2 regions of the Yersinia intermedia genome follow, and region 1 is predicted to be linked to the other one. Evidence: predicted binding sites of a transcription regulator. Region 1 holds the regulator's gene; the other holds the start of a gene.

Region 1 (4,387 bases):
CGAATGTGTTGCGGTTAGCCCCTTCATTAGTGGTGGAGCTGGATGATATCAAACAAGGAATGGCAAGGTTGGATAAAGCAGTCGCCAGCCTGGTCCAGGGTTAACTCAATTAGGGAGAGGCTGTTGCCTCTCCCTTGTTATGCTTGCTCCCGCAACCTCCGACTGCGCCAAATACCGTGATGGGGTTGTTGTTGCCAAGCCATGGCGGACACCGTATGCATCACGCTTAAATGTGACAAGACCCGCCGTAAATTACGTTCCAGCTCAGAGATCTGTGTATCCGGTGTGACATCCGGCATCTGCACGAAATCGTTATTACCTTCGCTGTTGTCCGACTCCAGCCTTTGCTGACACTGTTGAATGGCTATCTCACAGAGTTGTAAATAATCCGCCGCCAGTTCGACGCTGAGCTGAATGTGATGTTTACCTGGTGCTGAACTCCCCAAGGGATAGGCCCGTGTCAGGATAGTCATCTCATTGATATGCCCGACAATCAACTCACTGTGAGTGGCCCATAGCCGCATATCTGCCAGATATTTTGAGTTGAATCCCGGTTCTTGCATCGCCTGATTTAAGGAACTTAACACGGTATTACTGGCCTTATTCACTTCAATGCGTTCATAGGCCAGTTGGGTGATATCTGGTTCAGGTGTCAGCAGCAAGCGCAAAATCTTCTGATACGCCTCTAGCGCCTGATGGGCATTCTTACGCAGTAAGCCACTCTGCCACTGGGGCCACAGCCATAAGGCGCTGGCAAAGGCCAATGCGCAACCAATTAAGGTATCCAGCAGGCGTGGAACCAAAAAGTCAGCGCCTTCTCCGGTCAATAACTGCAAGATATACACAGTCGTGATAGTTCTAAAAATGACTGACCAGCCATAGTTTTTGCGTTGAACCAGATAGGCTATCAATGTGATGAGTAACATGATGCTCAGCGTGGTGCCTTCCGACATCTGAAAATGCAACAAGGTAGCTGCGAGTAACAGCCCGATAAAGGTACCGAGTGCACGGTGATGGATTCGTACCTTGGTGGCGTTATAACCGTTCTGCGTTACCAGCATCACCGTGAGCAGAATCCAATAAGGCTTGGGTAAATGAATTAAACTGCCGATATAGCTACCTGCTGCCAGTGTCACTCCCAGGCGAGCCGCTTCCCGCAGTGCGCCTGATTTGAACGACAGATAGCTGATCAATGCTGGCCAGAACGGCTGTGATTGTTGGCTGGACATCAGGTCACGGTCATACAGTGGCCGCCGGTCACTCAATAATTGGGTAATATGGCTGATATGGTAGTAGTAGAATTGTGCGACCGGGTTGTTCGGGTGTGCCTGTGCGATGTTTGCCAGTTCTGGCAGAGCATCATCGGCAGTAAAATGTTCAGCAGCACGGTGGTGATAGAGAATATCGTTGGCAATAGTGCGCATTTGGGCTGAGATTTTCTGGCAATTACGGCGCATCACCCCCTCAATCTGCGTTTGCTCCATTAACTCCTGTACTTTTTCTGGCTGAATCAGGGCCGCAGTAATGTGCTCTTGCAGATCGAGAGCCATTTGGAACAATCCCAACAACCGTTTCTGCTCTTTCTTCGTTGTGTTATGAATCAGATTAAATTGCTGATAAAGCTGATTAATCTTGTCCATAATCGCCTGTTGTTTGTCCAGCAGCGGCGGTATCGATTTTTCCGGCTCAAGGTGCTGAGCAAACAGGCTGTATTTGGTGTCACAATAATCGGCTAGCAAGTAATAAAGTTGACTCAAGGGTTCGCGGATCGGTTGATCCTTGCAGAGTCGGAACCATAACCAGTTAAACACACCATACCAAAGTGTCCCCACCGCACACAGTAAAGGCGCTTGCCAGATCGGGGCGCGGCCCACCATGCTGAGGCTAAAAATAGCAGCAATCAGGGCAGCCGGTAACAAATGGCTATTCAACTGGCTAATCGCCCCACTCACCCCCAAAACTAATGCCAGGCCGAGCATGACGGCGGGCAATGGAATATCCCATAGCAGCAGTTGCTGGGTTAGGAAGCTACTCGCAGTAAACAGCGTGCCGCCGACCAGCAGACGCCGGAAAAAATGTTGGTGTGGTGTATCCAGCGAGGCGATATTGCAACAGGCGGGTATCAGGGAAAACATCAAACCCAGTCGAAGTTCGCCGAGAGCAAACCCTAATGCTGCGGGCAGGCAGAGAACCAATGTTTGGCGCAGCGCGTAATTAACATTGGGCCGATAAATAACTTCAGGACGATAAATCAGCCGTTGCCATTTCATAAAGGCCCCAGAAATTTATTGATCACAAAAGATTAAAAAACGGGTGCCGACAGTATCGACACCCGTTTAGGGGGAATTAACGGGTGCCGTAGACGACAATCGTTTTACCGTGTGCGGAGATCAGATTTTGATCTTCCAGCATTTTTAGTATCCGCCCCACGGTTTCGCGGGAGCAGCCAACTATCTGACCAATTTCCTGGCGGGTAATTTTAATCTGCATCCCATCTGGGTGGGTCATGGCATCAGGTTGTTTTGCCAGATTAAGCAGCGTTTGTGCAATACGCCCAGTCACATCAAGGAAAGCAAGGTTACCCACTTTCTCAGATGTAATTTGTAAGCGACTCGCCATCTGTGAAGATAGGCGCATTAAAATATCTGGATTGACCTGAATAAGCTGACGGAATTTTTTGTAAGAAATTTCAGCCACTTCACAGGCGGTTTTTGCTCTAACCCAGGCGCTACGTTCTTGGCCTTCTTCAAATAATCCAAGTTCGCCGATGAAATCTCCCTGATTAAGATAGGAGAGAATCATCTCTTTACCTTCCTCATCTTTGATAAGCACCGCAACGGAGCCTTTCACGATGTAGTAAAGCGTTTCGGCCTTTTCACCTTGGTGAATCAGCGTACTCTTCGATGGATATTTGTGGATATGGCAATGAGACAGGAACCATTCGAGAGTCGGGTCTGTTTGTGGCTTGCCGAGAACCATTCGCTGTTATCCTCTGTTGTTATCGCTGCCTAACTTAACAGGGCTCAGAGTTCCCTGTACGGCGTGCTTATAAAATACACTTTCTCGTAGCATATTAATTTGCTCAACTGCCGAAAGGTATAGCCAAGATACGTACCGGATAGAAACCCTTCACTGAGTATTGAGAAGCTACCCTATTTAATTCTAGAAACAACACTTTCGGTTCTGTTTGTAGCACAGGATGAAGCCAGTGTCTTGTGTTGTATCGCTTCAGCATGATGAACGTCGGGTTACATTGCCAGTTTGTAAATGAAAGGGTAGTCTTAATCAGAAAATTTAACTGGGAGCAAGCGTTATGCAGGCACGTATAAAGTGGGTTGAGGGGCTGACATTTTTGGGTGAATCGGCATCAGGTCATCAGGTGTTGATGGACGGTAATGCCGGAGACAAAGCACCGAGTCCGATGGAAATGCTGTTAATGTCGGCAGGTGGCTGTAGTGCGATTGATGTGGTCTCTATTTTACAAAAAGGCCGCAATGATGTGCGCGATTGCGAAGTGTCATTAACTTCGCAGCGCCGTGAAGAAGCACCGCGTCTGTTTACACACATCAACCTGCATTTTATTGTCAGCGGCAAAGGCCTGACCGACAAAATTGTTGAGCGAGCCGTTGAGTTGTCAGCCGAAAAGTATTGCTCCGTTTCACTGATGTTGGGTAAAGCGGCGTCTATTACCCACAGTTTTGAAATTCGTGATATCGCCTAAGCAAACCCTTCGTACTTGAAGCTGCAGGGTTGTTAGCTGCGTTCGCTCACCTGAATCACTTACTTATGTAAGCTCATCGGGATGAGTTCGCTTGCCGCCTACCTGCAGCTCCAATTACTTTGGCTTGGGATAGCGCCAAATTATTTTTTCTCTCCAGCAGTTGCTATACTGCGGCCTCAAGAACGAAGGATATTAACCGATTTTCTTCCCTTCCAGCAGTTGCTGCACCAGCGGTGCCATAATCAGCTCCATTGCCAGCCCCATTTTTCCGCCGGGCACCACCAATGTATTGATATTCGAGATAAATGATCCTTGCAACATCGCCAGTAAGTAAGGGAAATCAATTTGTTCCAAACCACGGAAATGAATAACCACAAAACTTTCATCCAGTGACGGAATGGCTTTGGCAGCAAACGGATTTGATGTGTCGACGGTTGGCACGCGCTGGAAGTTGATATGAGTGCGTGAGAACTGCGGCGTAATGTAGTTGATATAATCATCCATGGAGCGGACTACGGAATCCATCACTGCTTCGCGTGAATGGCCACGTTCACCGGTATCTCGCACCAGCTTCTGTATCCACTCCAAATTGACGATAGGCACTACGCCCACCAACAGATCGACGTGCTTTGCCACATCATGATGTTCCGTCACCACACCACCGTG
Region 2 (4,387 bases), 130 kb from region 1:
ATATCGTGCGCTTGCAGGATGAGAAACACGTCGGCTTCCGTTCCATGGTCGATGACATTCTGCAAGTGGCGGAAAAGCACCTGCAACGCCTGAATATGCGCCAACGTGAAACCTGCCCGGCCTCTGAATTGGTGGTCGGTATGCAATGCGGCGGCAGTGACGCTTTTTCTGGCGTAACCGCCAACCCTGCGGTGGGTTATGCTTCGGACTTACTGGTGCGTTGCGGCGCAACAGTCATGTTTTCTGAAGTCACGGAAGTACGTGATGCTATCCATCTGTTAACTCCCAGGGCGATTAATGAGGAGGTTGGCAGAAGGTTACTGGAAGAGATGAAATGGTACGACGACTATCTCGAAACCGGCAAAACCGATCGTAGCGCCAACCCCTCACCAGGGAATAAAAAGGGCGGCTTAGCAAACGTAGTGGAAAAAGCGCTCGGTTCCATCGCCAAATCTGGCCGCAGCGCCATTGTGGAAGTGCTCTCTCCGGGGCAGCGCCCCACCAAGCGTGGGCTGATTTTTGCAGCCACCCCAGCCAGTGATTTTGTCTGCGGCACGCAACAACTGGCATCGGGTATTACCGTTCAGGTATTTACCACCGGGCGCGGCACCCCTTATGGTCTGGCGGCAGTACCGGTAATCAAAATGGCAACCCGCACCGATCTGGCTAACCGCTGGCATGACCTGATGGATATCGACGCCGGAACCATTGCGACAGGCGATGCCACTATTGAAGAGGTTGGTCAGCAATTATTTGAATTTATTCTGGATATTGCCAGTGACCGCAAACGGACGTGGTCCGATCAATGGGGGTTGCGCAATGCCTTGGCGGTGTTTAATCCGGCACCAGTGACCTAAGTATCAGCGATATCATCAGGCCGGGTGACACTCACTCGGCCTGCCCTTCTTACTATCACCGCTACCTTACTATCACCTCAACCTTACTATCACCTCAACCTTACTATCACCTCTACTCCTGCTCGCCCAATTGAAGCGCCACATACAGCAGCAAGCGATCATCAAAGTTCGCTAAATCCAAACCGGTCAGCTCGGAAATACGATTCAGCCGATACTCCAAAGTATTGCGATGAATAAATAACGCTTTAGCCGTAGCCGTTGGCTGCACGTTATTACGGAACCAGCAGGCCAGCGTGCGCCGCAACAGACCGTTACTGTCCATCGCCCGTAATTTAGCCAGTGGTAAGGCTAATTCATTGGCCTGCCAGCCGCCACGCAAACTATCAAGCAATACCGGTAACACCAAATCCTGATAGTAGTAGCAACGCTGCTCCGGCATCCGTTGTTTACCTACTGCCATAGTAGTACGAGCGGTACGGTATGAACGCGCAATGCTACCCGGCCCGGTAAAGAAGTTGCCAAGCGACAGGCGTACCCGCAAACGGCCCCGCTCAGTCATACGCGACAACAAAGACTCCATACGCCGCCGGTGATCAATAGCATCCCAGCGGCCGTGGCTATTCAGCGCCGGTTTAAGCACCACCATTTCAGTCAGGGATACAATCGCAATCAGATTATTACGCTCCGGCGTCGTCAACAGGGTTTGCAACTCTTGTAATTCCGACATAGCACTGTCAACACTCAACTGGCCGCTGTCCACATCTACCACGGCCACGACGCGCGGTTCATTGATATCTACCCCAAGGCGCTGTGCCCATTCCATCAGTGCCGGTGATATCTCTTCAGTGCGGATCAAGTTCAATACCAACTCTTCGCGCAGACGGCTATCCTGTGCTAACAGGTGCACCAGTCGCGCCTGCTCCATCATCATCTCTGCCGCCATGCACACCAGTTCGCCGTATTGGCGTAACTGCCCCGGATTGCCGGTTAGGCCAATCACACCCACGATTTCACCCTCAAGGCGCAATGGCAGGTTGATCCCTGGTTTCACGCCGTGCAACTGGCGAGCAACAGCTTCATCGATATCGACGATCCGGCCATGAGACAGCGACAAGAGCGCCCCTTCATGCAATTCGCCAAGGCGCTCTTCATCGCCACTACCAATGATCCGACCTTTACCATCCATCACATTAATATTGGTATCAATGATCTTCATGGTACGGGTAACAATATCCTGGGCTAGCCGGGGGTCAAGATTATATACACTCATGAATGGGCCTCAGTCTGGGCTGATGCACCAGCATATGTACTCTGTAAAGGGAATACATTGGACAAACGCCCAATTCATACCACAAAGGAAGAGAGTTGAGGGACAGGTCACATAAATGGTAGAGCCGGTGACGTTTTACTGGAAAGGTTGAGCGCTAGCGAGGAAATCAGGGCCAATCGATCGTTAGCCCTGATAGAGATTTAGCGAGGTGCGGTTCTGATTCAAAACATGTTATTTACTTTCTTGCGATGACTGACCAACAGCCATCCCTATCGCCAGCGTGGCGGCTATATTACGGGCGGTCATAAACACATTGGCTGCCGCATTGTCCAGCGCCTGCTCCAGAGTACAGATACTGTAGATCACACTGAATACCGCATCTAAACCATGCTCATACACCACATCAACATCGTCTGTCAGGCTACCGGCAATACCAATCACTGGCTTGTTATAACGTTTGGCAACTCTTGCGACACCGATCGGCACTTTGCCATGAATAGTTTGGCTATCAATGCGCCCTTCGCCGGTAATGACAAACGTCGCGTCCCTAACCAAGGCGTCCAGACCAAGAGCATCGGTGACAATATCAATACCTGGGCTTAAGGTTGCACCGCAAAATGCCAGTAATGCCGCACCTAACCCCCCCGCCGCGCCAGCGCCTTCAACCTGGTCAACATCAATATCAAGATAACGTTTAATGATCCCCGCATAATGCTGTAAACCATCATCCAGTTGGCTAACCATCTCAGGAGTAGCGCCTTTCTGCCGCCCGAAAATAGCCGATGCCCCTTCACTACCGGTCAGCGGATTAGTGACATCACAAGCAACATCGATTTGGCACTGCTTAATACGCGGATCCAGCCCTGAGATATCAATAACATCCAGCTCAGCCAGCTTCCCGCCGCCAAAGCCAATCTGTTTACCCTGCTTGTCCAGCAGTTTGACCCCCAGCGCTTGTACCATACCCGCACCGCCATCATTGGTAGCACTGCCGCCGATACCGATAATAATATGTTTAACGCCCTGATCCAGCGCATGACAAATCAATTCGCCGGTGCCGTAGGAGGTGGTTTTCAGTGGGTTGCGCAGTTCTGGCGGAACCAGCTCTAGCCCACTGGCGGCCGCCATTTCAATAAAGGCCGATTTATCATCACCGGATATCCCGTAAAAAGCCGCCACTTCGTCACCTAACGGACCAGTCACATTAACTTGAATAATCCGGCCCGCAGTGGCTGCGACCATGGCCTCGACGGTGCCTTCGCCACCATCAGCAACGGGCAATTTGATATATTGCGCATCAGGGAATTGGGTGCGAAAACCCGCTTCAATCTGCACCGCAACGTCTAGGGCAGATAAACTTTCTTTATAAGAGTCTGGGGCGATAACTATTTTCATAAATGATTCAATCTCATGAGCTATCCAATGCCACACAGGCTCCGACTTTATAAACCAGCCGCTCAGGATAACGGGATGCTTACCAGTATAGCCCTGTGACCCAGTAGCCCGGTATCCACAGACACCGGTGCCACCGATTAACGAGTGACTTCAACTTTAGCCAATTTCTCGTAATAACATGCCAATGCACTGTGGTCAGCGGTACCCAGACCATCGGCTTTCAGCGCCTGCATCATCTCCATCACGGCAGCGGTAAGTGGCAACTGTGCGCCGACGCCGTGCGAGGTGTCGAGGGCATTTGCCAAGTCTTTGATATGCAAATCGATACGAAAACCGGGTTTGAAGTTACGATCCATCACCATTGGCGCTTTGGCTTCCAACACGGTACTGCCTGCCAGACCACCACGGATCGCCTGGAATACCAGGTCAGGGTTCACTCCCGCCTTGGTTGCCAGCACCAAGGCTTCAGACATTGCGGCAATATTCAGCGCGACAATCACCTGATTGGCCAGTTTAGTCACATTACCGGCACCAATATCACCCGTATGTACCACCGATCCCCCCATGGCTTTCATCACCTCGAAGCAGCTATCGAACACAGCTTTATCGCCACCCACCATTACTGACAAGGTGCCATCAATAGCTTTTGGCTCACCACCACTGACGGGTGCATCCAACATTGCAACCTGCTTTAATGCCAGTGCTTCACTGATTTCACGGCTAACCAGTGGCGCAATCGAACTCATATCAATCAGCACAGAACCCGGTTTAGCACCTTCAATAACACCGTTTTCACCCAGTACGACTTCTTTTACGTGGGGCGAATTAGGTAGCATGGTAATGATGATATCGCATTCTGCTGCCA

What was found. Region 1 encodes CRP, which controls carbon source genes, mostly activating them, when cyclic AMP is high. Its sites were predicted from a motif close to ATGTGANNNNNNTCACAT; they were not measured.
Positions count from the first base shown of each region.
Region 2: a site for CRP is predicted at 2,223-2,240, ahead of EL015_RS19450 (CdaR family transcriptional regulator). Genes of this name have one in related genera too.

Region 1 is NZ_LR134116.1:4,383,966-4,388,352, reverse strand. It holds gene argD (bifunctional acetylornithine/succinyldiaminopimelate transaminase) at 1-104, shown strand, start outside; gene EL015_RS20180 (YccS/YhfK family putative transporter) at 138-2,270, opposite strand; gene crp (cAMP-activated global transcriptional regulator CRP) at 2,347-2,979, opposite strand; gene EL015_RS20170 (OsmC family protein) at 3,314-3,721, shown strand; gene EL015_RS20165 (phosphoribulokinase) at 3,914-4,387, opposite strand, start outside.
Region 2 is NZ_LR134116.1:4,256,576-4,260,962, forward strand. It holds gene garD (galactarate dehydratase) at 1-857, shown strand, start outside; gene EL015_RS19450 (CdaR family transcriptional regulator) at 970-2,127, opposite strand; gene EL015_RS19455 (glycerate kinase) at 2,359-3,522, opposite strand; gene garR (2-hydroxy-3-oxopropionate reductase) at 3,660-4,387, opposite strand, start outside.